DNA from 4 places in the Dechloromonas sp. ZS-1 genome. Region 4 is predicted to be linked to each of the others. Evidence: riboswitches for the same ligand, from Rfam matches in the RefSeq annotation. Region 4 holds a riboswitch; each other region holds the start of a gene.
What was found. A riboswitch is a leader RNA that binds a small molecule or an ion and turns the genes downstream of it on or off. The one in region 4 is predicted to bind cobalamin.
Positions count from the first base shown of each region.

Region 1: it holds a riboswitch for cobalamin, as region 4 does, so the genes downstream of both, AACO21_RS04550 (TonB-dependent receptor) here and cobT (nicotinate-nucleotide--dimethylbenzimidazole phosphoribosyltransferase) in region 4, are expected to answer to the same signal.
Region 2: it holds a riboswitch for cobalamin, as region 4 does, so the genes downstream of both, AACO21_RS00425 (TonB-dependent receptor) here and cobT (nicotinate-nucleotide--dimethylbenzimidazole phosphoribosyltransferase) in region 4, are expected to answer to the same signal.
Region 3: it holds a riboswitch for cobalamin, as region 4 does, so the genes downstream of both, AACO21_RS00540 (energy-coupling factor ABC transporter permease) here and cobT (nicotinate-nucleotide--dimethylbenzimidazole phosphoribosyltransferase) in region 4, are expected to answer to the same signal.

Region 1 is NZ_JBDIYD010000002.1:362,511-369,465, reverse strand. It holds gene AACO21_RS04570 (nucleoside 2-deoxyribosyltransferase) at 1-206, shown strand, start outside; gene AACO21_RS04565 (cytochrome c oxidase subunit 3 family protein) at 355-975, shown strand; gene AACO21_RS04560 (cytochrome C oxidase subunit IV family protein) at 979-1,284, shown strand; gene AACO21_RS04555 (PepSY domain-containing protein) at 1,302-2,750, opposite strand; gene AACO21_RS04550 (TonB-dependent receptor) at 2,752-4,857, opposite strand; cobalamin riboswitch at 4,983-5,238, opposite strand; gene AACO21_RS04545 (6-carboxytetrahydropterin synthase) at 5,360-5,950, opposite strand; gene AACO21_RS04540 (GTP-binding protein) at 5,944-6,955, opposite strand, start outside.
Region 2 is NZ_JBDIYD010000001.1:81,530-88,484, forward strand. It holds gene AACO21_RS00385 (cation acetate symporter) at 1-494, opposite strand, end outside; gene AACO21_RS00390 (DUF485 domain-containing protein) at 494-814, opposite strand; gene AACO21_RS00395 (enoyl-CoA hydratase-related protein) at 950-1,726, shown strand; gene AACO21_RS00400 (sulfite exporter TauE/SafE family protein) at 1,727-2,533, opposite strand; gene AACO21_RS00405 (EVE domain-containing protein) at 2,537-3,010, opposite strand; RNA gene ssrS (6S RNA) at 3,064-3,244, opposite strand; gene AACO21_RS00415 (cell division protein ZapA) at 3,279-3,605, opposite strand; gene AACO21_RS00420 (hypothetical protein) at 3,607-3,804, opposite strand; cobalamin riboswitch at 3,918-4,125, shown strand; gene AACO21_RS00425 (TonB-dependent receptor) at 4,231-6,054, shown strand; gene AACO21_RS00430 (iron ABC transporter permease) at 6,059-6,955, shown strand, end outside.
Region 3 is NZ_JBDIYD010000001.1:108,287-115,241, forward strand. It holds gene AACO21_RS00530 (CbiQ family ECF transporter T component) at 1-369, opposite strand, end outside; gene AACO21_RS00535 (energy-coupling factor ABC transporter substrate-binding protein) at 359-751, opposite strand; gene AACO21_RS00540 (energy-coupling factor ABC transporter permease) at 748-1,428, opposite strand; cobalamin riboswitch at 1,559-1,766, opposite strand; gene hybE ([NiFe]-hydrogenase assembly chaperone HybE) at 1,816-2,388, opposite strand; gene AACO21_RS00550 (HypC/HybG/HupF family hydrogenase formation chaperone) at 2,381-2,671, opposite strand; gene AACO21_RS00555 (HyaD/HybD family hydrogenase maturation endopeptidase) at 2,671-3,165, opposite strand; gene AACO21_RS00560 (nickel-dependent hydrogenase large subunit) at 3,165-4,877, opposite strand; gene hybB (Ni/Fe-hydrogenase cytochrome b subunit) at 4,897-6,054, opposite strand; gene hybA (hydrogenase 2 operon protein HybA) at 6,051-6,955, opposite strand, start outside.
Region 4 is NZ_JBDIYD010000001.1:440,722-447,676, reverse strand. It holds gene msbA (lipid A export permease/ATP-binding protein MsbA) at 1-1,194, opposite strand, end outside; gene AACO21_RS02220 (glycosyltransferase family 4 protein) at 1,257-2,390, opposite strand; gene rfaQ (putative lipopolysaccharide heptosyltransferase III) at 2,387-3,481, opposite strand; gene AACO21_RS02210 (hypothetical protein) at 3,520-3,738, opposite strand; gene cobC (alpha-ribazole phosphatase family protein) at 3,785-4,303, opposite strand; gene AACO21_RS02200 (adenosylcobinamide-GDP ribazoletransferase) at 4,303-5,064, opposite strand; gene cobT (nicotinate-nucleotide--dimethylbenzimidazole phosphoribosyltransferase) at 5,061-6,119, opposite strand; cobalamin riboswitch at 6,200-6,418, opposite strand; gene cobU (bifunctional adenosylcobinamide kinase/adenosylcobinamide-phosphate guanylyltransferase) at 6,425-6,955, shown strand, end outside.

The sequences.
Region 1 (6,955 bases), on a different contig from region 4:
TGGCCTATCTGGCCGATGCACGGCCGCAGGCCGAGAAACTGCTCGCGCCGCTGGGACCGTTCAGCGAGCGGGACGGGCGCTTGTACGACCGGACGGGCTGGGGCGTCGAGCATTTTGGCCTGCCGGTGAATCTGATGCTCGGGGCGTCGTGTACCGTGGTCGAGGGCGATCTGGGTCAGGCGCTGGCGGCACTGAACGCTGCGTGAGGGCGGGGTGGCGCGCATGCCGTTGGGGGTGATGCCGCCATAAAGCGTCTTGATCCGCTGCGGCGCCCTGCCTGTTTGTGTGGCAGATCAAAGAATGCCCCCGGGCCTTCGGGCATCGTCTGGCTGTCTTCATTCTGCGGATTTTTCCATGCAGGCCGAGCTTGATTCACCGCCATGCGCGCTCCTGACTGCGCCCGTTACGCCCCCTGTTGAATCCGGGCGCGTGCCCGGCAATAAAGGCATCTGGGTCGGGATCTGCTGCGAATTCGTGGAGTTCCTGGTCCTGTTTGCCGTGTACTTCATCGCCCGGGCTCATTTTCCCGAGGCCTTCGAGGCGGGGAGCGAGCGGCTTTCCCGTGTTTCCGGCACCCTGATCACCGTGCTCATGCTGACCAGCAGTTTTTGCCTGGCCTGTGCGGTGCATACCGTACGCGCGGGGCGGCGGCGTGCCTCCGTGGCCTGGCTGGGGGCGGGCCTGCTCATTGCCCTGGGCTATCCCGTGGCCAAGGTGCTGGAAATTCAGTGGAATCTCGCTCACGGTATTGATGGTGAGGCAGGGATTTTCTTCACCGTGTATTACTACCTGACCTTCAACCATCTCGTGCATGCCGTCTGGGGCATTCTGGGCATGATCTGGGTGATGCTGCGCCATGTCTTTGGCGCATACAGCGCAGAGGATCATGCCGGGCTGGAGGCGCTGGCGTCCTACTGGCACGCCACCGATCTGATCTGGCTGGTCATTTTCCCCTTCTTCTACGTGCTGGTGTAAGCCATGAGTGTCCTGACATCTGATCACACTGCGTTGCGGCCGCTGGGCTTTGCCTGGCTTGCCCTGCTGGGACTGACGGCGCTGTCGCTGGGGCTGGGCATTCACTGGCACGGCCAAGGCGGTTTGCCGCTCATCGTGGCCGGTATCCTGTGGCTGAAGGGGTGGCTGGTCGTGCGCTATTTTCTCGAAGTGGGCAGCGTGCATCCCTTCATTCGTCGGGTATTGCTGGCCTTCATCGCCATCACGCCGCTCTGTCTGGCGCTGACCACGCTGTTTGCAGCCCAGTTTGCGCGCTGGGCGAGCCTCTAGGGCCCGCCCGGCCCGTATCAGCTTTTACCGGCGACCGTCAGCGTCTCGCGTCGCGTACTGCTCAGCCGGTGCCAGCCGAGGATGCAGCCGCTCAGACTGAGGCCGATGCCGAGCAGGGAGAGTAGGATGATCAGCGCATCGCGCAGCATCGGACGGTCGACCAGCCCCGGCAGGTCAAAACGGTGTAGGCCGTGGTTGAGCCAGCGATACGCCAGATCGTCCTGATTGCTCACGGTTTCAATGCGTCCACTGCGCGGGGCGATGTAGAGCACGCTGCCCGCGGCATCGCCCAACTCGACCCGGGCAGCCGGGAAACTGCGTGGGTGATGGCGCAGGGGGTAATGCCGGCTGTCCGGGCTGGCCAGCCAGCTGGCCGAGGCCAGCGGTACGCCCAGCGCATCCGTGATCTGGGCCAGGCTCAGCGCGGGCTGCGCCCCGGGGGGCAGCCCCACATTGATCTGCTGGATCCGGCTGTCCTCGATCTGACGATCCACCCGGAGCAGCGTTTTGCCCAGCATCAGCCACTCGATCTCGCGGCTCTCCGGCGTGGGGGCGGGCACATCGGTCAACCCGCTCATCGCCAGCGTGGCGGCGCGGCCCGGCTTCTGTGGGGCGCTGCCCAGGCCGAAAGGGGCCATCGACAGCCAGCCGCTGAACAGCCAGGTCAGCAGGATCAGGCCGCCGCTCAGACCGAGCAGGTGGTGCCAGCGTTTCCAGCCATGCCGGTAGGGCGTGCAGCGCTCGTTGCGGTAACGACGGCGCAGCCGCAAGCGTTGCAGGCCCAGCCAGAGACCACTGAAGGCGAGGAGCAGGGCGGCCCCGCTGCCCCAGAGCACGACGTTGCGCCAGAGCGGCGTGTTGGCACGCAAGGGCGTGATGTAGAGCCAGTGGACCACGCTGCCCAGCCAGTTCCAGGCACGTTCGCCGGGCGCCGTGTCGAGCGCTACCTCACCCGTGCGGGCCGAGACGTAGTAGGCGCGGCCATCACGCAGCTGGACCAGCCAGAAGGGGCGTAGTGCATCAAAGCGGCGATAGAGGGTCCATTGGTCCTGGGTGAGCGTGCTCACCGTGGCAATGCCGGTTGGGCCGGCATGGGGCAGGACGACACGGCTCGCCAGAAGCGCATCTGCTTCCGGTGCGATCCGGCCATCGCGCGCATCCACTTGCCACCAGCGTTTTTCTGCCAGAAAACGGTAGGCCGGCGTACCGCCGGCCGCCGTCAGGCGGATGGCCTGGGGCGCACCGGACAGGCCCAGGGCCTGCCAGGCGGTCGCCGGGGATACCCGCACGCTGTCCGCAGCCAGTGGCGGCAGGCCGGCCAGACGCTCGGCATCATCGAGTTGCGGTCGGGCCACAAACAGCATGACCAGGCCCGAGATGAACCAGAGCAGCACCATCAGGCAGAGTCCGATGCCCAGCCAGCGGTGGCTGAGGTGCAACAGGCGCAGGTAAGTCCCCTTGGCCATCTTAGAACTTCATCTCGGCCACCAGCTCGAAGCGGCGGGCTTCGCCCAGGATCATCTGGTTGTTGTAGGTTCGCGTGGCGTAGAGCTTGTCGGCCAGGTTGCGGCCGAGCAGGCGCAGCGTCGTCTTGCCATCGACCTGCCAGGCGATGCTCGCATCAGCCACCGTGTAGGCGCCAAGTTGCAGGCTGTTGGCGTTGTCGGCGTAGTTCTTGCCGACATGGCGCAGGCCGAGCGAGGTTTGCATTGCACCCAGGCGGTAGTGGCCCCAGAGGTTGGCGACAAAGGTCGGCACGTTGGCCGGCGTGTTGCCGGCGCGCGAGACGCCGACGCCGCTCACGCGCTCGATGAGGTGCGTGTATTCCGCCTGCAGACGCGTGACGTTGCCTTCAAAGCGCCAGTTTGGCGAAGGCGTGAGTGCGGCGGCGAGCTCGATTCCTTGCGAATACTGGCTGCCACCCTGGATGGAGAGGGCCGAGTTGTTCGGGTCGCGGGTGACGATGTCGTCCTTGTCGATGCGGTAGAAGGCAGCGCTCCACTCACCCAGGCCGTTGCCCAGCTTCTGTTTGAGGCCGACTTCGACCAGCTTGCCGCGGGTCAGCTTGAAGTCCGCATTGGCCAGATTGAGCGAAATCATCGAGGTCACCGGATCGTGGCCGGTGGCGTACTGGGCGTACACGCTGGTATCGCGGGTCAGGAAGTGGGTCAGGCCGAGACGCCAGGCATTGCCGGTCAGGCTGCGGCCAAAGTCGGTGCCCGAAACCAGTTCGTCGCGATAGATATTGGCGCGGTCATGACGGAAGCCGGCCAGCAGCAGCCAGCGTTCGTCGAACTGCCAGGCATCTTCGGCATAAAAGCCGTGCAGGGTGCTGGCGGTGTCGAATTTGGCCAGGGTGGCATCCGGGCTGAACCACTGACCATGTGCCGGATTCTGGATGCTCACGCTGGAACTGCCGCCATAGGGGGCGTTGTTGATGTGCCGGAAACTTACCCGGGCCGCCTCCCAGCCCAGCACGGCGCGATGGCTGCCGTGCTTCAGGCTGGCCTCAAGGCGGTTGCCGGTCTGCGCGAGCTCATGCTGGATGTGCAGGTAATCGCTACGGTCGACGCGATGGGCGGCGGTATTCAGCGTATAGCTTTCGATGTTCATCCAGCGGCGCTTGGATTCGAGGTGATACAGCTCGTTGCTCAGGCTCAGGCGATCATTGACCTGCCATTCGACGCGGGCGCGCAGACGCGTGTCGGCGTAGCGGATCACGGCGTCGTCGGCGTTGTAGTTCTCGCGGCGCAGTTCCGGCAGGATGCGGCCGTTGTCATGCGGCGTGCCCCAGTAGCGTTCCGGGCGATTGACGCTGTAATCGGCCGTCAGGTCCACGCGCAGATCGCTGCTCGGCTGCAGGCGCAGCCGGCTCATCAGCTTGGCTTCCCGGGATTGGCCGAGGTCGCGGTAACCATCGATATCGGTGCCGTAGGCGTCGATCCGGTAGCTGGCAATCTCGCCCAGCCCGCCGGTGGCGCCGACCCCGAGGCGCTTGACGCCATCGGTGCCGACGGCGGCCATGGCTTCCTGGCTGGCGGTCCGGCTCGGTTCCTTGCGGATGGCGTTGATCGTTGCCCCCACCGTACCGCTGCCAAAGACCACCGAGGCCGGGCCATGCAGCACTTCGACGCGCTCATAGCCCCAGGCGCTGCCCGGATAGTTTTGCGTGCCGGCACCGGTCTGGATCCGGATGCCGTCTTCGGCAATGCCGACCGAGTTGGTGCCGGTGTAGCCGCGTGCGGAGAAGGACAAGCCCCCCGTCCCGCCGGAGCCGATGTCGGTGATCCCGGTGGCGCGGGTGATCCCCTCGCGGATCTGGAAGTCGCCGCGCTCCTGCATTTGCAGGGCATCGACCGTGCTGACTGCGGCCGGCAGTTCGCGCGCCGTGATGCCCGTGCGGCTGCCGGTCGGCGTGGCCTGATCGAGATGCAGGCTGGCGGCGTTGCGATGAGCGCTGACCTCGACGGTCGACAGCGTGGTTTGGGCAAAAACCGGCAGGCTCGTGGCCAGGGCGACGGCGGCCGCCAGGCGGTTGGGTGTGAACAAGGGGTAGGGCAGAGTGTGCAACATGGTCTTTCCTCAAAAGGACCGTCTGCACGCGCAAAGATGATCGGCGACGACCTGTGGTCGACGCATCGCTGTCATCCTCCGCATCCCCGCAGACGATCCATTGCATACGCTGTACCGATGGCTCGGACAGCACGAATGCAGCAGGCCGGTCTCCGGGCTTGCCAGTCTTGCCGCATCGCCTTCCCACGTCATCCGCGCGCGTCCGTCCGGACGCCACGTCATGTCGCAGTGGCAGGTGAATCGTCGATTCACCGTGATGCAGCCGCACTGGCTTACCGTTGCGGGGGCAGCCGAGGCATTGCAACCCCAAGGGGGCGCGCACCTCATTCCCGTTTCACCCGTTTTGTCACCAAAACAGGCACCTGATGCAGTGTGGATACCCTGAGTCGCCACCCGGAAGGTATCCGGTTCTGTCTGGATGGCGTACTGCGTTGTCCCCCCGTGCAGGAAGGACAACTGCGGCGGCATCATACGTTTTGCCGCCGGGATGGGCAACCCATGCTCAAGCCGCACGCTGTGCCGGGGCGGGGAAGAGGCGGTGGAGCAGGGCGGCGGCCGGACTGGCCTGCGGTGCGGGCCAGTCGGCGCGGAGGGCGGGCGAGAACTGCACGTCCGCCGGCAAAATCAGGCCCATGGCCGGGTTGACCGCATCCGCCCGGAAACACTGGGCGTAGCCGGTTTCGGTTTCATGCACGATGACCGAGTTGAGACGCACCGCGCCTTCGCCATTGCGGTGCGGCGTATGCTGCAGCACATGGTCGATAAGTACGAAGAAGACGCGCGCGAACTGCTCGGCACTCGGTGAAACGGGCAGGATCAGCCAGCGCTCGGAAAACTGCTGCGCGGCCGCCAGATAGGCCGGATCGTCACCGGCCCAGACGCTGATGGCATGGTCGAAGGCATCGATCAGCCAGTTCGGCCCCTGCTTCAGGAGGCCGAAGTCATAGACCATCTGGCCGTGGTCCAGCGTGTCGGCTTCGAGCAGCAGGTCGAGCTTGTACGAGTGGCCGTGGATCGAGTGCGAGCAGCGCCGCGTGCTGCAGCCGCGCACGATATGGGCATGCTCGAACTTGAAGCGTTTGCGGATCAGCACGGATCAGCCGGTGCGCCGCTGTCGCGGACGCCGCAGAACATCTCGAAAGCCTGTTCGATCATGCCTTGCGGCACGTCACGCACGATGAAAACGAGGCGGCTCTTTCGGTCGTTGTAGGGCGCATCGCTCGGCCAGGCATCAAGCATGGCGTAGGGGTACATGACCTGCTGGACGCACTGGATGACGCGCGGCTTGGGGTCGCCTTCGATGTTCAGCAGGCCCTTGATCCGCAGGATGCGTTCGCCCACGGTGTCGAGCAGGGTGCGGACGGCATCGGCAAAGAAGACCCATTGCAAGGGCTGATCGAAGGTCAGGGCAAAGCTGTAGACGTGCGCATCGTGGCGGTCGACATCGTGGTGGTGGTGATGATGTCCGTTGGCCTGGCGGCGTTCTTCTCGGACTTTTTCTTCGGCCAGCCAGTTGGCGACATCGGCTGTCTTGTTGCCAGGGTCGTACAAGCCGCAGTCGGTCAGTGAGGCGAGGGCGACTTCGCCGCGCCGCACATAGATCTGGGGGGCGGAGGGGTTGAGGCGGCGCAAGGTGCTGCTCACCGCTTCAAGTTGTTCCGGGCTGGCCAGGTCGCATTTGCTGAGCAGCAGGCGGTCGGCCATGGCCACCTGCTTGACCGGCTCCGGCTGGCGTGCCAGTTGTTCCAGGGCGTGCGTGCTGTCGACCACGGTGACCACGCCATCGGTGCGGAAACGGTCGGCCACGAAAAAGTCTTCCATCAGCGTGAAGATCACCGGCGCCGGATCGGCCAGGCCGGTGGTTTCGATGATCACACGCTCGATCGGCGGCAGTTCGCGGCGCAGACTCTTCATGAACAGCTCGGTCAGGCTACGCGTCAGGTCGCTGCGCACGGTGCAGCAGATGCAGCCGGAGTCGAGCAGGACCATGTTTTCGTCGATTTTGCTCACCAGATGATGGTCGACCGCCACGCTGCCGAATTCATTGATGAGTACCGCCGTGCGCGCCATCTCCGGCTGGCTGAGCAGGTGATTGAGC
Region 2 (6,955 bases), 360 kb from region 4:
TGGGCAATCAGGTAGAAGCAGACCACGGTCAGCGAAGAAACTGCTGCCATTGTGCGGACCTTGCCCTGATCGAGGCGGTAGGCGGTAATGTCGGAGAAGGTAAACTTGCCAAGGTTACGCAGGCGTTCAGCCATCAGGAACAGGATGATCGGCCAGCCGGCAAAGAAACACAGCATGTAGATGTAGCCGTCATAACCCTGGGTATAGACCATGGCGGTCAGCCCGAGCAGCGTGGCAGCAGACATGTAGTCGCCGGCGATCGCCAGACCGTTCTGGAAACCGGTGATACCGCCGCCTGCGGTATAGAAGTCAGAGGTCGATTTGGTGCGGGAAGCGGCCCAGTAGGTAATGCCCATCGTCATGGCGACGAAGATGCAGAACATGATGATGGCGTGCCAGTTGGTTGCCTGCTTTTCAGTCTGGGCAACGGCATCGGCAGCAAAACCAGCAGCGGAAAATGCAGCCAGCGAGAGTGCGGTGATCAGGTTACGCATTATTTTTGCTCCTTCCAGGCGTCCTTGATGATTTCCTGGTTGATCGCATCAAACTCGCCATTGGCACGTTTGACGTAGAGTGCGGTCAGAACCCAGAAGAAGACGAACATGAAAAGCTCAACGGTCACCCCGATCGTCCAGCGGGAGCCTTCTGCAATCGGCTGCCCCAGGGACATCGGATTGAAGGCGACCACAAGAACGAAACCGTAAAACATGACCAAGGTGATCAAGGACAGGGTCCATGCGAAACGCCCGCGGCGAGCGACCAATTCCTGGAACTTCGGATTGGCCCGCATGTGCTGATACATCGCACTGCTCATGGCAAATTCTCCTCTTGCTTATCTAATTAATTAATAATTACGGATACTGCAACGCGAATATATATCTTATATAAGACCATTGCAATGTATTTTCCCCGCTGACAACAGCATTTTTTGTCGTAATTCCAAAGAGATATGTCTACGGTCAACCTTCAAATCGATGGCGAAATCGCCACCCTCACGCTCGACAATCCGGGCAAGTTAAACGCCATCAATCTGGGTATGTGGCAGCAGATCGCCGCCATACTTCAACAGATCAGCGACGATCCTTCTGTGCGCAGCCTGGTCATCCGAGGGGCAGGCAAGGATGCCTTTGCCGCCGGTGGCGATCTGGAGGAGTTTGTGACTGGCCGCGCCACTCTGGAGCAAGCACTGCATTACCACGGGCAGGTCGCTGCAGCACTGAACGCCATTGCCGACTGCCCGCACCCGACCGTTGCCCTGATCAACGGCGCATGCATCGGTGGCGGACTGGAAATTGCGGGCGTGTGCGATTTGCGCATCGCAGGCGAAAGTGCCCGCTTTGGCGCCCCGATCAACCGCCTCGGGTTCTCTATGTATCCGGGCGAAATGGAAGGGCTGCTCAAGCTCGCCGGTCCGGCAGTCATGAAGGAGATCCTGCTCGAAGGCCGCATCCTGACCGCGACTGAAGCCTATGAAAAAGGCCTGGTGACGCGCATCGTGCCGGATGCACAGGTCGAAGACGAAGCCTACGCCACGGCCCGTCGCATCTGTAACGGGGCCCCTCTGGTCGCCGGTTGGCACAAACAGTGGATTCGCCGCCTGATGAGCGGTCGACCGCTGAACGACGAGGAAAAAGCCGCTTCCTTCGCGTTTCTGGACACCGAAGACTACAAGGAAGGGCTTGCCGCCTTCCTCGAAAAGCGCAAACCCGTCTTCAAAGCACGCTGATCAGGCGCCCAATACGGTGTGCAACATCTTGGCCGAGAGCAAGATCAGCACACCGGCGAAAACTTTCTTGAGCGTAGCCACCGGCAGACGGTGTGCCAGCCGCGCCCCCAGAGGCGCCGTGAAGGTCGATACCGCACTGATTGCGACCAGTGCCGGCAGATAGACATAGCCCACCGACCAAGCCGGCAGGCCCTCAACCGACCAACCATTGATCAGATACCCTGCCCCACCGGCCAGCGCAATGGGCAAGCCGATGGCCGCCGAGGTCCCGATCGCATTCTGCATTTTGACGTTGCACCAGGTCATGAAGGGAACGGAAAGGGAACCTCCACCAATCGCCACCAGGGCCGAAATCAGCCCGATACCCGAACCGACACCAGCCAGGCCCAACGGCCCCGGCAAGGCTCGGGAAGGCTTGGGCTTCACATTCAGGATCATCTGCAATGAGACATAGGCCATGAAGCAGCCGAAGAAAATGGCCAGGGGACGTGTCGGTGCAGAAGCAGCGATGAACGTACCACCAAAAGTGCCGAACAGCACGCCGGGCGCAATGCCTTTGACGATATCCCAGCGCACTGCGCCATGCGCGTGATGCGCCCTCAGACTGGACACCGAAGTCAGCACAATGGCTGCCATGGAGGTACCCAGCGCCAGGTGCACCATCTGTGCCGGCGGAAACCCCTGGGCTGCAAACATCGTCGTCAGCACCGGCACCATGATGCCGCCTCCGCCCACGCCCAAGAGTCCGGCGAAAAATCCGACAAATGCACCCAAGGCCAAATAGGCGAGCAACCACTCGATACTCATCATTTACTCCTGAACTGCCGCAATTCCGAGCAGCGTCTCAACAATGAAGCGCCATTCGTTCGGCGCAACCGGCGTAATCGACAAGCGATTGCCGCGCGCCAGGAGGCGCATGTTAGCAAGTTCCGGATGCAGACGCAGCGCGGCCAGCGTCAGCAAAGGCGTCTTCCGGACAAAACGCACGTCCCGCAACCACCAACGGGGTTGATCCGGCTTCGATTTGGCATCGAAATACGGGTTGACCGTATCGAACTGGGTGGGATCGGGATAAGGCTCGGAACACACCTCAGCCAGTCCAGCAATACCGGGTTCGGCACACGATGAGTGATAAAAGAACAGAAGATCACCGATCTTCATCGCATCACGCATGAAATTGCGTGCCTGATAATTTCGCACACCAGTCCAGGGCACCGTTCCCAAGCGGGCAAGATCGTCGATGGAAACCTCATCCGGCTCCGATTTCATCAACCAGTACGACACGCCTTTCTCCAATGAAAAACGGGCGGCAGAGTCATCTGCCACCCGTTTGAATATTGGCCCCCGCGGGTGCCGTCAGGCCGGCATCCTGAACCGGGGTTCAGAGTGGTTGCTTTCCTCCCGCATCAGGCACGCTCGACGAAGAGCGCGCACAACAGCGGTTTCAACGGTCCGCAACCGATGCCAATCAGCATTGGTTCAAGGAATCTATGGCCTTAACGAACACCGCAGGGGACACACTGCGGATGGTACCGGGATCAACAGCGCGGGATCACAGATCCAGTTGCTGCTGGGGCACCAGCACGGCATCCAGCCGTGCTCCCATGTCTTCGATTCTACGCTTCGTATCGGAAGTATCAACACCGTCCGTCGGTGTGCTGCCTTCGATCAGGGTCAGGCGTTCATGTGCAATGTTCAGCGCCGCCATGACCGCCACACGCTCGGCGATCGAACTCTTGGTCCGCTGCGCGATTTCGCGCATCTTGCCATCCACAAGATCGACGGCCGACAACAAGGCGGCACGCTCTTCCGGCAGACAGGCCACGCGGTATTCGCGACCCATGATCTTGACGTCGAGGAAATTGGTCTCGGCGCTCATCTCAGGCATCCTCAGGGATTTGGTCCATCAGGCCCTCAAGACGTTCCCGTGCCTGCGTCATGGCCTGGCGCAAATGCAGGCGCTCCGCTTCGGCTGCGGCAATCTGGTTCTTCAGGACTTCGTTCTCGGCACGCAACTGTTGAATCAGGCCAATCGCCTGTTCAACCTTGCTTTCGAGCGCTTCGAGTTCGGTATTCATGGCGCGGACTATAAAGGTTGAATCGCTGCATGGTCAAGGACTAAGCCGTTCTTCTCAAAGTAGTTTATCGGCAATTTACAGATTGAATAATGCATTACAGCGTGATTACGCGTACAATCGCGCCCGCTTCAGGTGCTGCCGACGGACTCTCCGAACGCAGTTAAACGGGAAAGCGGTGCGTCGCCCAAGCGACCATGCCGCTGCTGCCCCCGCAACGGTAAGTGAGTGCGGGCCTGCCACAACGCCACTGGGACATATCCCGGGAAGGCGGCAGGTCAAGACTCGCGAGCCCGGATACCGGCCTGGATCAACTCGCTGAAGTGCCACGGGGTGGTGGCGCGGCTCGGTTCAAGGCCCATTCCCCTGCACTTCTTCCTCTGATCATCTCATGCTGCTGGCGGGGTCGCCATCAGCCTAGGAAGTGCCATGCCCCTTCGCCCCACCCCAATTGCAACCTTGCTGTCCCTTGCATTCGTACAAGTTGCCTCTGCAGAAGCACCGTCTCTGAATACAGTACAAGTGACCGCAACCCGCCAAGCCATGCGTGCCAATGAAGTGCTCGCTGATATCTCTGTGATTGAAAGAGAAGAGATCGAGCAAGCAGGTTCGTCCACGCTCACCGAGTTGCTCTCCCGACAACCCGGCATCGAAATGACGTCGAGTGGCAGTTACGGTGCCACCTCTAGCATTCTGATGCGAGGCACAAGCAAAGGCCACACGCTGGTCCTGGTGGATGGCATTCGCGTTGGCTCGGCATCCTCGGGAGAAATGGCAGCGTGGTCACGCCTCCCCCTCAATCAGATTGATCGAATTGAAATCCTTCGTGGTCCGGCCTCCTCCCTTTATGGCAGTGATGCCATCGGTGGGGTTATTCAGATCTTTACGCGCCGCGGGAACGGTCCCATTAAATTCAACGCAGAAGTAGGCGCAGGGACTTACGATACCCAAACAGAAAGCTTCGGATTCTCAGGCGGACAGGATGGTTGGCACTATGCCGCCAACGTAGGCCACAGCCAAACCCGGGGGTTCAATAGCACCACACCACGGAGTGGTGGATATAACCGCGACCGTGACAGCTTCAGCAACACCAATTTCTCCGGCAGTCTTGGCTATACCTTTGCCAAAGGCCACGAGGCAGGCGCCAGCTACTACTTCAGTGACGGGGACAGTGGCTATGACAGTTCGACAGACAAGACTGCCATTTGGCGAAACCAGTTGGCCATCTCGACCTTAAGCACGTATCTCAAAAACGCCATCACACAGAATTGGACCAGCACCCTGCGCCTTGGCCAAAGCGTAGATGAAACGCGCGCAATGAAAAATGGTGCGCTTGATAGCTTGTTTAAAACTGTCCAACGCCAATACACCTGGCAGCATGATTTCAAGCTTCCGGTCGGCAACGCCCTATTTGCGTTGGAGCGCCTCGATCAATCGGTCACGGGGACCGGCAAGTACCCGATTGAAGAACGTACGATTGACTCGCTACTCCTGGGCTGGAATGGCCAGATTGGCGGCCACCATCTGCAGGTAAATGCCCGCAATGACAACAGTTCCCAGTTTGGCGACAAGACAACCGGCGCCATCGCCTACGGCTACCAACTGACCCAGCATTGGCGTGCCAATGCCGGCCTGGGTACGGCCTTCAAGGCGCCGTCCTTCAGTGACTTGTACTACCCACTCACCAGTGGCCGCCAAGGGAATCCGAACCTCAAGCCAGAAAGCTCGATCAATCAGGAAGCGGCCATACAGTACGACAATGGTCGTCACCGTGCCTCATTGACGCTCTTTCAGAACCGGGTTGCCGACCTGATCTCGTGGTCCGGTCTTAATACCCCGATCAATATTGGTGAAGCAAAAATTCAAGGGGCTACCTTGAGCTACGAGGGAAAAATTGCCGACTATGACTTGAGCGCCAGCTACAGCCATGTCGATCCGCGTGATCGTGCCATGCACCGACTCCTGGCCCGCCGTGCCCAGAACTATGGATCGGCCAGCATTGGCAAACAGCTTGGAGCCTGGGAATGGCGCCTCGAACTGCAAGCACAAGGGCAGCGTTTTGACACCGACGCCAATACCCGCAAGCTGGCTGGCTATGCACTCACCAATGTTTATGCCGCCTACCGTTTCGAGCGTGACTGGTCCGTTTTCGCGCGCGTCAACAACATGTTTGACCGCAACTACGAAACCGCTGCTGACTTCACCACCCCCGGCCTGAACGCCTTCATCGGCGTCCGCTACGCACCGAAGTAAGCCCATGCCCTCCCGCCGCCGCGCCCTGCTCATCCTGCTCGCGCTCTGTCTCCTAGCCGGGGCGAGCTTTGCAGTGGCGCTCAGTCTGGGCAGCCTGCACATTCCGGTTTCGGATGTGTGGGCGGCGTTGACCGGCGGGGAAGCGGGCGGCATGGACGTGGTGCTGCAACTGCGTTTGCCGCGAGCGATTGCCGGCTTTGCCTGCGGCGGCCTGCTCGCCCTGGCCGGCGCGCTGATGCAGGTGTTGCTGCGCAATCCGTTGGCCGATCCTTATGTACTGGGGATTTCCGGCGGGGCGGGCGTCGGGGCGATGTTCGCCATCCTGCTCGGGCTGCCGATCATCGGGATCGACGGCTTGGCACTGGCCGGCGCGCTGGGGGCCATGTTCATCGTGTTTGGCCTGGCGCACGGCGATGGCAGCTGGACCCAGACCCGCTTGCTGCTCACCGGCGTCATCGTCGCCGCCGGTTGTGGCGCGCTGATTGCACTGATGCTCGCCATTGCCCCGGAGCACAAACTGCGCGGCATGCTGTTCTGGCTGATGGGCGACCTCGGCCAGAGCACACACTGGTGGCCACCGGTGCTTGCCTTAGTTGTGGCGCTGGCCGTGGCCGTGCCCTATGCCCGCGAGCTCAACCTGCTCTCACGCGGGCTGATGCAGGCGCGCGCCCTTGGGGTCTCGGTCGACCGCCTGCGCTACATCGTGTATCTGCTGGCTTCGCTGGCCACCGCCGCCTCGGTGACCACGGCCGGCTCGATCGGCTTTGTCGGTCTCGTCGTACCGCATCTGGTGCGTCTGGCCACCGGCAACGATCAGCGTCTGCTGCTCCCGGCCTCGGTGTTGGCTGGCGGTTCCCTGCTCGTGCTGGCCGATACCGCTGCACGCACCGTGCTCGCGCCG
Region 3 (6,955 bases), 330 kb from region 4:
GAGCACCAGAAACAGCAAGGCGGCAAGCGCAGCCAGCGCCCGCGCGCCCAGTTCGGCCAGGCGCAGACCGCCCTCGGGGAGCCAGATCAGATGCAGGGCGCCCATGGCGTCCGTCTGTACCGAAACCAGCAAGGTCAAGCTCGACAGCAGCAGAAAGGCCAGACCCGGTGCGGCAACGCGCCCGTAGGCCCGCCAGGGCGTCCCCGCCCCCCAGACGCTCAACAGGCTCAACACGCCCGCCACGCTCAGTACCCGCAGCGGCGCCGTGCCGGCAAACGCCAAACCGCCGGCAGTCAGGGCGAAACCGGCCTTGGCAAACGGGCAGACCGTTCGCCACGGACTGCGCTGGGCGAGGGCTTCAATCCACATGCGGGCTCTCCTGCGTCGTATCCCGCCCGACGGATTTGGCTCCGGCGGGATGGTCGACCGTCGGACACACCGCGGCCGAGGGGACCGAGGCCGCCTTGCGGAATTCCGCCCGCGCCGTGGCGCGGCCCAGCCAATAGCCGAGCAGGCCTGCACCGAGCGCGGCCTGCAAGGCAAACAGCAAGGACTCGATTTCACTGCCGGGCGGGGTAAAGAGCGGCTTGGCCCAGGGCTGGTAGTCCGGCGCCAAGCGGCTGATCTCGGCCTGGGCCTGCTGGTCGCTCCCCTGGAAGGCGGCCTCGCCCGGCTCGATCACCCAGAGCGGCAACGCACCGAGCAGCAGGACCGCCCCCCCGAGCAGGAAACTGCGTACGCACCCGATCATGGCTTGGCCTCCGCCAAGCCCCGCCAGAGCGGCAGGTTGCGCAATTCATCCGCATTGAGGCGGCGCAGGGTATTGACCACGAGCACGGTGAGCAGGCCTTCGCTCAAGGCAAGCGGAATCTGGGTCAGGGCAAAAATGGTCACGAACTTGGCAAACGCGGCCGTCACGCCGCCCAGCGGGTCGGGAAAGGCCAGCGCCAGCTGCCCGGCCGTCGTCACATAGGTCGCCAGATTTCCCAGGCTGGCGGCCACAAACACCGCGCCGCTGAACGGCACGCCCACCCCGCGCGCAGCGCGGAAAAGCACATGGCAGACGAGCGGCCCGACCACGGCCAGTGAAAACAGGTTGGCACCCAGGGTCGTCAATCCGCCATGCGCCAGCAACAGGGCCTGGAAGAGCAGGACCACAAGGCCGACCGGCACCATGGCCAGCGGACCGAAAAGCAGGGTACCCAGACCGACGCCGGTCGGATGCGAAGACGAGCCGGTCAGCGAGGGCAGCTTGAGGGCGGAGAGGACAAAGGCAAAGGCTGCCGCCACGCCGAGCAGCATGCGGCGCTCCGGCGCTGCCTGCAAAGTGCGGCGCAGGGCGTACAGTCCCCCGGCCACGAACGGGCTGGCCGCGATGGTCCACGCCAGCGCGTGCGGGGCCGGCAGGAACCCTTCCATGATGTGCATGCGACCTCCCTCGACGTGTGCGCAAATGCCAACGCACTATGACAAGAGGGAGAGAGGAGGAAGCGCAGACACAAAGCCCCTGAACAGGACGGCAGCCGGCGACAGTCCACCGCCCACACCCCGGGGCACAGTGCAACTCAATTCGTCGGGCCGGTCTTCTGGCTTACCCTCATCCTTCTCCGCCCCTTCCCGTGCCCTTGGCACAGTGGTTCGATGCGGAGTCGTCAGGCTTACAGCAGCGGGGGCTGCGCCGGACTGCCTGCTTGCGCAGGGTCACCGGCTTCCCGTTTCACCCAACCGTCAAAAAACAGTCAGGCACCCGAAGTGGGCCGGAGTATAAACGGGAAATATGGCGTTTGGGAACTGCAAAAAATTGGGGGGGACGCGTCAGCCCTGCTTGCCGGCCAGCCGACGGAAAAAGCCGCGACGCGACACGGGCGCCGCCGGCTCGGCGGGCGGCACAGGCGTTGAAGCGGGCGGGCCAGCCGTCTCTGGCACGCCCAGCGGCAGGCTCGACAGGACCGAGCGCATCGCATCCAGCGCCGCCTGACGGGCGGTCACATGATCCGGAATCGAACTCACCGGCGCGATCAGGGGGCAGTACTGATAGGGGCCGATCTCCGGGTCATCGTCTGCGATGAACTGCAGGGTGCCACAGGGCAGATTGAGGTAACGACGCTCGCCGGCCGGAATATCGCCCCACAGCGGCCCGCCGCCGGAAAGCAGGAGCAGGTTGAGAAACCAGGGGGTAATGACCACGCCCAGCCAGTCGCCGTCGTGCCGCACGAAACCGACGGCCTCGACCTGCAGTGCCGGATTGACGAAGGGCAGGTCGTGCATCCGCGTCGTCCAGATCTGCTGGTAATGCGCCTCGAGAAAAGCGCTCGGGTCTGTCTCGCGGGCTTCCGCAGGGCGGATGGGGGGCGGTTGCAGGGCGGGTTGGCGAAGGCGTTCAGTCATGCGCGCGGTCGAGATCGTGGAAATGCCGGTTCGGGTCGAACTCGCCATCGAGCGTTTCGGCCAGGGCCGCCAGCGCATCCTCGATCAGCCCCCGCTCGGCATCGCCGACCACATCCTTGGCCAGCCCCAGCGAGGTCAGGACCCAGGTGCCGACGGGCTGCGGGCCGATCAGCATCATGTTGATGCGTTCGCGCCGCCCATGCCGTTCCACCCAGGCGAATTCGCCCGCATTGTCCCCCTCGCCTTCCCATTCGACAACGCATTTCGGCACGGACAGGCACATCAGGCCGCCTCCTGCGCCCGCATCGTCGCCTGGACCCCGAGGCCAGCCAGGGCCGCGAGCGTCATCTCGATGAGCACCGGCAGTTGCGCCGCCACTTCCGGCGAGAGGGCCATGCCGAGGCCCATCGAGATCGGCTGCATGCCGACGATGATGGTCGTCCCCGGCGCCTTGCCGGTCAGTTCCAGACTGGCCAGCACGTCGGACAAACCGACCTGATGCGGCGAGAGCTTGGTGCGGAAAAACACCGGCACCGCGTCGCCTTCCAGCAAAACCGGCGTGGCAGGCGGTCGACCGCAGCGCACGCAATCGACCACGATCAGGCCCGCGAGGTCCTCCAGTTGCTCCAGCAGCTCCATGCCGCAGGTGCCGCCATCGACCAGCTCGACTTCGGGCGGGAAGGTCCAGCCCTGTTCGAGCGCCTCGATGACGCGCACCCCGACGCCTTCGTCGGTGAGCAGGATGTTGCCCACCCCCAGGATGACGATGCGCTTCATCAGGCGGCTTTGACCGTGATCACCGGATGGTTTTCCTGATCGACCACATGCACGGCGCAGGCCAGGCAGGGGTCGAAGGAGTGCACGGTGCGCAGGACTTCAAGCGGTTTCTCCGGATCGGCCACTGGGTTGTCGATCAGGCAGGCCTCATAGGCGCCCGCCTGGTCTTTTTCGTTGCGCGGCGCGGCATTCCAGGTGGTGGGCACGACGCACTGGTAGTTCTTGATCTTGCCGGACTCGATGACAATCCAGTGCGACAGCACACCACGCGGCGCTTCGTGGAAACCGACGCCCATCTGCTCGCCCTTGGGGAAGGTCGGGCGGTTGAACGTGGCGTAATCGCCCTTGCCCATGTTGGCCAGCAGCAGGTCCCACTGATGCAGCAATTCGTCGATCTGCACGGCGCAGCCCACCGCACGCGCGGCATGGCGGCCGATGGTGGAATGCAGGGCCTCGACGCCGACCGTCGTCCCGGCCACCTTGGACACCAGATCCAGCGCCGCGGTCGCGTACTGCTTGGTCGGCGCATGACCGGCGGCGAGCAGGTTCATGACGCGCGGCAAGGGGCCGACCTGCATCGGTTTGCCGTAGAAGGTCGGTGACTTCAGCCAGCTGTATTTGCCGTTGTCCTGGAAATCCGTGTAGTTCGGCGTCGTCTCGCCCTTGTACGGGTGCAGCGTGACATCGTTGCCGCCCTTGTAGTCGTACCAGGAATGCTTGATCGCTTCGGAAACGCCATCGATGAAATATTTGTCGTTGAAGCTGGTGATCGGCTTGTGGCTTTCCAGCTTGCTGCCGGCGATGAAGCCGCCGGGCAGGGCAAACTGCGTGCCCTTGCCGTCCAACGGGATGTCCGGCACGCACAGATAGTCGGTAATGCCGCGCCCGTACTTGGTCCAGTCGGCATAGTGACCGCCGATCACGCCGACATCGACGAGATAGCAGTTCTTGACGAAATCCTCGAGCTTGAGCATCCATTCCTTGATCGCCAGCAGGCGCTCAAGGGTCAGCACGGACTGGGCATCGGTGGCCAGCGGATTGGCCACGCCGCCGACCGCCACGTTCTGGATATGCGGCGACTTTGAGCCGAGAACAGCGACGATCTTGCTGGCAAAACGCTGGATTTCGAGCGCTTGCAGATAGTGCGCCGTGGCAATCAGGTTCACTTCCGGGCTCAGCGTCATGGCCGGGTGGCCCCAGTAGCCGTTGGTGAAGATGCCAAGCTGCCCCGTCCCGACAAAGCCCTTCAGCTTGTCCTGCACTTTCTTGAACTCGGCAGCGCTGTTGCCGCTCCAGCTCGACAGGCCCTGCGCCACGCTCGCCGCCTTGGCCGGATCAGCCTTGAGCGCGGAGACGACATCGACCCAGTCGAGCGCGGAGAGGTGATAAAAATGCACGATGTGGTCATGCACGGCGTGGGCCAGCATGATCATGTTGCGGATGTACTGCGCGTTGACCGGGATTTCCAGCTGCAGTGCGTTTTCGACGGCACGCACGGAGGCGATGGCATGCACGGTGGTGCACACGCCGCAGATACGCTGGGTGATCGCCCAGGCATCGCGCGGGTCGCGCCCGATCAGGATGTTCTCGACGCCCCGCCACATCTGGCCCGAGGCCCAGGCCTTCTTGACCCGGCCGCCATCCACTTCGACGTCGACACGCAGGTGGCCCTCGATGCGGGTCACGGGGTCGATGGTTACACGTTTGCTCATGGTGATTCTCCTAATGCATTCAGTGCGCGGCAACCGGGCGCGGCAGCACCGGGAAGCGACGGGTAATGAGGATGTAGCCGAGGACTTCGACGGCAAACATGCCGATCGTGACCAGCATCTCGGCGATGCTCGGGAAGTAGTGCCAGCCGGGGCCGGTGTCGTAGCCGATCAGGAAACCATTGACGCGGAGCAGGACGCCGCCGCTCATGATGGCGATCCCGGCCAGGAAGAGCCGGGCCGGATTTTTCCGGGCAGAAGGCGCCCCGATCAAGGCATAAGGCAGCATGAAGCAGCCCATTTCCAGCCAGAAGAAGAAGGCTTCCAGGCTGGGCGAGAAGGCATGCGCCCAGGCCCCGCGCACACTCAGGTCGATGCCGCGCACCAGCAGGAAGATGCCGAGCAAACCGAGCATGATCCTGGCCATCGGGCGCAGCAGGTGCATCTCGATCTCCATGCGATAGGCCGATGCGGCCAGACAGGATTCGAAGAGCACCACGCCATAGCCAATGGTCACGGCGGTCAACAGATACAACAGGGGCAAAATCGGCGTCTGCCAGAGCGGATTGACCTGCGTGCCCATGACGACGAGCAGGGTGCCGAGCGAGGACTGATGCATCATCGGCAAGAGCGTGCCGAGCGCGATGAAGAAGAACAGCACCCTCTCCAGTTTCTTCCTGGCCACCTTCAGCCCCCACTTCTCCATGAAGACCGGCGAGAACTCGATCCACATGACCGTGATGTAGCAGGAGATGCAGAGCGCCACTTCGAACATCACGGAATTGGGATTGGCGTAGGTCGGCCACAGGATGTGCCAGAAGTTCCAGTAACGCCCGAGATCGAAGATCACGCCCACGCCGGCCAGGGTGTAGCCGAACAGGCTGGCCAGCAAGGCTGGCCGGACCAGCGGGTGGTATTCGCCCTTGTTGAAGATGTAGACCAGCATGGCCACCGAAAAGCCGCCGCAGGCAAATGCCGAGCCGATGACGACATCGAAGACGACCCAGATGCCCCAGGGATAGCCGTCGTTCAGGTTGGTCACCGCCCCCAGGCCGAAGATGAAGCGGACGAAAAGCACGGCGAACATCGCCATGATGAGCAGTCCGCATACGACCGTCGCCGCATTGAGTAGGGGGCCGCCAACCGGGGCCGGCGGCGCGTGATGATGGTTCGAACTCATGACTGACCTCCCTGCTTGTCATCCTCGTCATGCACAACGTTGCGCTTGGCGACCCAGGTCAGGCCGGCCAGCACGGCCAGCGGCATGACCAGCCCGCCGTACAGGCTGTGCTGAATGGTTTCCGAGGTCGCCGCAGCAGCCTTGGGCGGCAGATTGGGCATGCCAACCTTTTCGAACTCGACGGCGGACAGTTTCAACACCTGCGTGCCGCCGTATTCCGTCTCGCCATAGACATGCTGCTTGTATGCCCCGACCTGCGCTGCGTAATCCTGATTGCGCAGCCCTTTCCAGCGCGCCGCCTCTTCGGCGGTTTCGCCCGGCTTGGCCAGCCGACCGCGCGGCATGGTGGTCCACTCGCCCGGCTTCAGGGCCAGACGACGCTTGGCTTCGGCCAGCAGGTCTTCCGTGCGGCCAAAGAGCGTGGCCCCGGTCGGGCAGACTTCGGCGCAGGCCGAGTAATGCCCGTCCTTGTGGCGATGCCGGCACAGCTCGCACTTGCCGATCTTGCCGGTGGGCGAGTCGTACTGGTATTTCGGAATCCCGAAGGGACAGGCCGCCACGCAGTAGCGACAGCCAATGCAGGCATCCGCGTCATAACCGACCACCCCGGTCAGCGGGTCCTTGGTCATCGCCGAGACCGGACAGGCCGAGACGCAGGACGGGTCGGCGCAATGCATGCACGAGGTCTTCATGAAGGCGAAGCCGTTGGTCTCGGCATCTTTCGTTTCCATGGTCCCGTTGCGGTACATCTTGATCAGGTTGAAGGTGTGACCGCTGGTATCGAGCGGCGTGTCCCACAGCTTATCGACCGCCGTGAACTCGGCCGGATTGGCATTCACCTGCTTGCAGGCAGCCACGCAGGCCTGGCAGCCGACACAGAGGGTGGCGTCGTAGAGCAGGC
Region 4 (6,955 bases):
GCGGCCACCCACCGGGTTATAGAAACGCGGCACCAGTGCCGCCAGGGTCGACTTACCGCCACCGGATTGACCCACCAGCGCAAGCGTCTGCCCCGCCGGCAGGACCAGGTTGAGATCGTCCAGCGCAGCACGCTCAGCCCTCGGGTAACGGAAGGAGACCGACTCAAAACGCAACTCGCCCTGAACATGCGTCAGCGTGGTCTTGCCCGTATCCTGCTCGTCCGGCTCATCCAGCAACTGAAAGACACTTTCGGCAGCAGCCAGCCCGCGCTGCAAGGGGGCATTCACGTCGGCCAGGTGGCGCAAGGGGGAAAGCAGCATGAGCAGTGCCGTGATGAAGGAGACAAAACTGCCCACCGTAGTCTGCCCTTCGCTAGACTGGATCACGGCCACGTACACCACCACCGCCACGGCCACCGATGCCAGCAGATGCACGATCGGGCTGGTCGCCGCTGCAGCAACGGCTTGTCGCATATTTTGCGCGCGGACTTCGTTGTTCGTTTTCAGAAAACGGGCCGTTTCCTGGGCCTCACCACCGAACACCTTGACCACCCGATTGCAATGGGCGGTTTCCTGCAGCACCTGCACCATGTTTGACGTACTGAGCTGCGCATTGCGGCTGGCCACGCGCAGACGACCGGAGAAGGTCCGCATGACCACGGCAATCGCCGGAATCAGCGCAAAACAGATCAGTGTCAGCTTCCAGTTCAGCCAGAGCAACCAAATCAACAGACCAAGTACGGAGAGACCATCCTTGAGCACCGTCACGATCACGCTGGTGGCGGCAGAAGCCACACCATTCACGTCATACGCGATCTTGGTCAACGGAATATTGGAAGAATTGGCCTGAAAGTAACCGATCGGCAGGCGCACCATCTTGGCGTACATTTCCTGGCGAATATCGGTGATCACCCGGTTTGAAACCCAGGAAAAACCGTAGCTCGAAAAGAAATTGAAGATCCCGCGTACAAAAAATACGCCGACGATGCCCAGCGGAATCAGGATCGGATGCTCGAAGCCGCCCTCCGTCTTGAATCCGTTGTCCAGCATCGGCTTCAACAAAGCGGGGAAGAGCGGATCGGTCGCGGCCAGCACCATGGTTGCCAGCAGGGACAAGGTAATGGCAACCCAATACGGGCGGACGTAGCCAAGGAGGCGGGTGTACAACTGACGACTGGAGGCGGTTGTGTTCATGAATCAAACCCGGAGGTAACCGTTCATTATACAACGGTCCTTTCCACCCCTCCGATCAAGCGTCAGAGGCTTCGATAGAGCGCAATCAGGCGCTCCGCCATCTCTGACAGACCAAGGTGCGCCACGGCATTCTGCGCGGCAAGGTGGGCATCAGGGCTTTCCGCCAGCACACACAGCCTCTCCAAAGCGGCCGTCATCGCCTCCGCATCGAGTGGATCGACGACATAGCCGTTCCTACCTTCACTGATCCAGTCCTGAGCACCGCAGCTTGTCGTCGTCAAGGTTGGCAAGCCACAGGCCATGGCTTCCAGCGCAGCATTCGGCCCGGGATCGTACAGGGTGGGCAACACGAAGGCATCTGCCGCCCCATACCAGGGGCGCACATCCTTGAGCGGGCCGGTGAAATGAACCCGCTGCGATATACCGAGGCGCTCGGCCAGCGCCTGCATGGCACGCATCTTCCGATCCTGCCCGACGACGGCCAGATGAAAGGGGGTCGTCGCCCCTGCCATCGCTGCCAGGAGGCGTGGCACGCCCTTGCGCTCGAAACCGCTGCCGACATACAGCAACAGCGGCACATCGGACGGCACGCCCGCAGCCTGTCGCGTCGCATCCCGATGTTGCGCAGCCAGCCCGGGATGAAAATGAGCATGATCCACACCGTTGTAGATCAGAACCAGTTTCCGACGGTCGACGCCGTAAAAACGGTGAATTTCATCGGCCACCATCTGCGAGTTGCAAATGACTGCCCGCAAAGCCGGATGGGCGAACATGCGGGCCTCTGCCGCCAGCACGTAGCGGTGGTAGGCGGACCACTGCTGCCCCAGTCGACCGAGCGGCCCCAGTGTTCTCGCGCGATGGGCAAGCCAGGCAGCATGGACCCCATCACCCGCACGGAAAATCATGCATCCGGGAATGCGCTCGTGCGACTGCGTGATGTCATAGCCCCCCTGTGCCATCAGATCCGCGGCCGCAAGGGCAAAACTTCTGTCCCGGGCAGCACGTCCGCCCAAGAGACGACTGTAAGCCGGATCGCACGCAATCTGGCGGAACCCCTCTGCCGGCGCCCCAGCCCAACTGCGCGTGATCAACGACACTTCAGCGCCTTCGGACGACAACGCCGACAACGCGCGCTCGACAAAACGCTCGGCACCACCATAGGGGTTGTAGCGTTGGCGAACAATCGCAATTTTCATGTCTGCAACACGTCTTGCAAGGCCGCCATGACCTGGGTCACCGGTAGATTTTCAAGGCAGTCGCTGACTTTGCCGCCGCCGCAGCCATCGTTGCCGCAAGGGCGACACAGATGATGCTCACTGGCCACGACCCGCGCTCGTGCCGACCAGGGCCCCCACTGTTTCTCGCCAGAGGGCCCAAACAAGGCAACGACAGGCACCGCCATGGCCGCAGCAATATGCATGGGCGCAGAATCGACACCCACAAACGCTTGCGCCATGCCGGTCAGGGCCGCCAGTTCTTTCAACGAGAGCTGGCCCGCCAGGCTGGGCACCGGTCTGGCCAAGCCCGCTTGAATAGCACCGACCATCGCCAGCTCATCCCGGCTCGGCGCTGCTGTCAGGACCACCTGATGCCCTTGTGCCTGCAACATACTGATCAAGGCTGCCATGCGCTCAGCCGGCCAGCATTTAAAAAACCAACGCGACGCCGGATGTATGTGAATAAAGGGGCCGCTGACCTCGGCATCCGTCAGGCGTTGCCGAACCCTGGCCTCAGCCTCCGCACCGGGGACCAACTGCAGGGCACGATCCGCCAACGCCGGGCGCACGCCAATGCGACGCAGGGCGTCCAGATTCCGTTCCACGGTATGGCGCGGCAAGCCCCCCGACACCTTATACAGATGGCTGAAACTTCGATGCCAGGCCCGACCGGCATCAACACGGGTACACCCGACCGACCAGCGCGGCTTCAGGAGCCGGCACAGCCAAGCCCCCCGCCAGTGTTCAGTCAGGTGGAGCACCAAGTCATAGCGCGCAGCGCGCAAGGTATCCAGCAAAGCCCACTCCTGCTTCAGCTGATGCCCGACACCCTGCTTTTTCCATTTCCGATCAATCACATGCACACGCCGGATCGCCGGGTGCAGGGTCAGCATTTCCGCGGTATCGGCATAAACCAGCGCATCGATCTCGACATGCGGAGCGGCGGCCTTGAGTGCGGAAAAAACGGGGGAGGAAAGCAGTACGTCGCCGTGATGGCGCAGCTTGATGACGAGCACGCGCTGCACTTCTTGGAGCGGCACGGCATCGCGCAGGGGATTGAAATCGTTCATGGCGGCGATTTTATCGCCTTAGGCGCATGCCGTCTTTGCTAGCGCGATGCGTCACGCACCTTGGTCGATTCGGCGATCAGGGCAATACGCACATTCATCACGGCCGCCATCAGCACCTGCCGGGCATCGTCGAGATCGTTGGCATGCTCGATGCGGAACAACTCGCTGCCGCCATCGCCATAGCGCACTGCTGCGATGAAAAGCGGCTTGCTTGCGGGCGGTACGCCCCGCCTTCTGCTCTCTCCTGTCTTTGCCATGGCTCCCCCGTTTATGACTTATGGATATTAGCCAAGGCAAGCCGGATCAGGTCATACCGTTTTCATAATTTAACAAAATGATTTCACCGTATTCAACCGGAAAATCAAGCACATCCCGCAATGGCACCCTCTGGACAATGGCCACGATCTGACGGATCACGCCCGCGTGCGTCACCAAGGCTATGTGAGGATGCCGGAGGCTGGAGAGGCACGCCCGAATCCGTCCGGCCATCTGTTCGGCCGACTCTCCGCCCGGCGGGCAATAGCCCATCAGATCGGCAGCCCAGGCGTCGATCTCCGCGCGAGGAATCTCATCCCAGGCCCGCCCTTCCCAGTCACCGAACGCAATTTCCATCAACCGGGGATCTGTCCGGCACCCCGGGTCCATCGCCCGAGCCAATTTCAAACAACGCTGCAGCGGGCTGCTGATCACGGGCACCCCCACCGGCAACTGAGACCGAAGCGTCGCGGCCAGCGTGGCGGGGTCGTCGATATCGACATCGAGCTGGCCGTAGCACACGCCGGGCGCAATCAGCGGGCGCGGATGCCGGATCAGGTAGAGCATCATGCCGGCCAGCGGGCCAGTACGCCGAGATAGAAGGCCACTTCGGCCACCTGCTGTACCGCCCCCAGGCAGTCCCCGGTATAGCCGCCCAGCCAGCGCTTGAACTTGGCGGCCAGCCACACGGTTGCCAGCAAGGCGCACAGGACACCGGCCACGGCTTGCTGCCAGGGCAACAAGACCAATCCGAGGAGCGCAAAGATCAGGGCAACGCACAACGCCCCTCCGCCCAGACGCGTTGCCAGCGGCTTGGCTTTGGACAGCAGGTCCTCGCGCACGTAGTCCATCCCGGCCAGCAGCAGCGTGGCGCACCCGCGGGAAAAGGCGTGCCCCGCGATCAGCGCCAAGGGCACCACGGCGGGGTCGAGGCTGGCGAGCAGACAAAGCTTGCTGCTCAACACCAGCCACAAGGCGACCACACCGTAACTGCCAACCCGGGAGTCCTTCATGATTTCCAGGATGCGCAGCTTCTCCCAGCCGCCGCCGAGCCCATCGGTCATGTCGGACAGCCCATCCTCATGGAACGCGCCGGTCACGTACAGGCTCGCCGCCATGGCAAGCAGGACGGCCACCACGGGGGGCCAGAGGGCGACGGTCAACGCATACACCAGGGCCGAAATGCCCCCCACCAGCAAACCGACCGCCGGGAAGTAGCGGGCCGAGGCATTCAGCGCCTCAGCCGAATGCCCCACCCAGGCCGGGACCGGGAGGCGCGTGAAAAAACGCACCGCCCCGAAGAAATACGCGAGTTCGTCGCGCATCATGCCTTGTCGGCCACGCCGGCCGATTCGAGGCTGGCCATCTCGTTCAGGAACGCCACCGCCGCCTGTACCAGCGGGTAAGCCAGCGCGGCGCCTGTCCCCTCGCCCAGACGCAGGCCCAGATCGAGCAGCGGCGCGGCGTTCAGGGCCGTGAGTTGCGCAACATGGCCCGGCTCGGCCGAGCGCGTCGAAAACACGGCGTACTCGGTCAGCGCCGGGTAGAGGCGTGCCGCCACCAGCGCGGCCGAACTGACGATGAAACCGTCGATGAGCAGGACCATCTTCGCTTCTGCCGCCGCCAGCATCGCACCGACCATGGCGGCAATCTCGAAGCCCCCGAATTCGGCCAGCGCACGCATCGGCGTCAACGCTTCGCCAGACGCCGCAACGCGCGCCCAAGCCTGGGCCAACAAGGCATGCTTGCGGTTCAGACCGGCATCATCCAGGCCGGTACCACGCCCGATGCAGGCATCGAGGGAAACGCCGGTCAGGGCATGGGTGAGCAGGGAGGCCGCGGCCGTGTTGCCGATGCCCATTTCACCAAAGCCGACCACCGTGCAACCGTCAGCGGCCAGCTGGCGCACGATGCCGGCGCCGTGCTCGATGGCCTGCGCACATTGCTGGGCGGTCATGGCCGGCATTTCGATGTAGTTTGCGGTCCCCGGCGCCACCTTGGCGTGAATCAGGCCGGGGCGGGCGCCGAAATCATGCGCCACACCGGCATCGACCACACTCAGCGCCAGGCCGTTTTGCCGGGTGAACACGTTGATCGCCGCGCCGCCGGCGAGAAAGTTCTCGACCATCTGCCAGGTGACCTCTTGCGGATACGCCGACACACCCGCCTTGGCCGCACCGTGATCGCCGGCAAAAACCAGCAGGTGCGGCTTGGCGAGCACCGGATCGAGACGCTGCTGCATCAGGCCGATGCGGATGGCGAGCGCTTCCAGCTGACCGAGCGCACCGAGCGGCTTGGTCTTGCGGTCGACCTTGTGTTTGAGGGTATTTTCCAGGGCGCGATCCGGCGCCGTGATCGCGAATTTCGGGATAGAGGAATGCATCCGATTCTCCAAAAGCAAAAGGGCCTCGCGGCGACCGCTGTCCAGGCAGGCGCCGCGAAGCCCTGTCCATAGGCTTCTTGCGAAGTATTGGTATGTCCGACAGGTCTTCTGGCTTTCGGATCGTCCGGTCTGCTGCGCCTTCCCGGCAGGTTTGTTTCCCCGCGTAGTGGCATCGTGCAGCGACCGTCCCCGATTACAGCGGCGGGCCCGCCCCGGAATTGCCGCAGGCGGCGCACCGGGTTCCTTGATGTCGAACCCGTCGATTATACCTTGCCGCCGCCGGATCAATTCCCCACAATGCGGCCATGAAGACACTGATTCTGGGCGGTGCCCGCTCCGGCAAGAGCGCACACGCCGAAACCCTGGCCCAAGCGGCAAGCCGCGATGAGCAGCGGCACGTCATCTACATCGCCACGGCCGAGGCCCGCGATGGCGAAATGCAGACGCGCATCGCCCATCACCGCGCCCGCCGCCCGGCCGAATGGGGCTGCGTCGAGGAGCCGATCGAGCTCGCCGCCCGCCTGCGCGAGCTGGCACGCCCGGACACCTGCCTGCTCGTCGACTGCCTGACCCTCTGGCTCTCCAACCTGCTTTTTGCCGGCCAGGCCGGCGCCCAGGCCGATGCGGGGCAGCCCATCGATTGCCCGCTGTTCGAGGGGCAGACCCGCGCCCTGATCGACACCCTGCCGACCCTGCCGGGCCGGGTCATTCTGGTCTCCAACGAAGTCGGCTGGGGCATCGTGCCGATGCACCCGGTTTCCCGCCTGTTTGCCGATGAGCAGGGCCGCCTCAACCAGCGCGTTGCCGCCGTTTGCGATCACGTCGCCCTGGTCGCG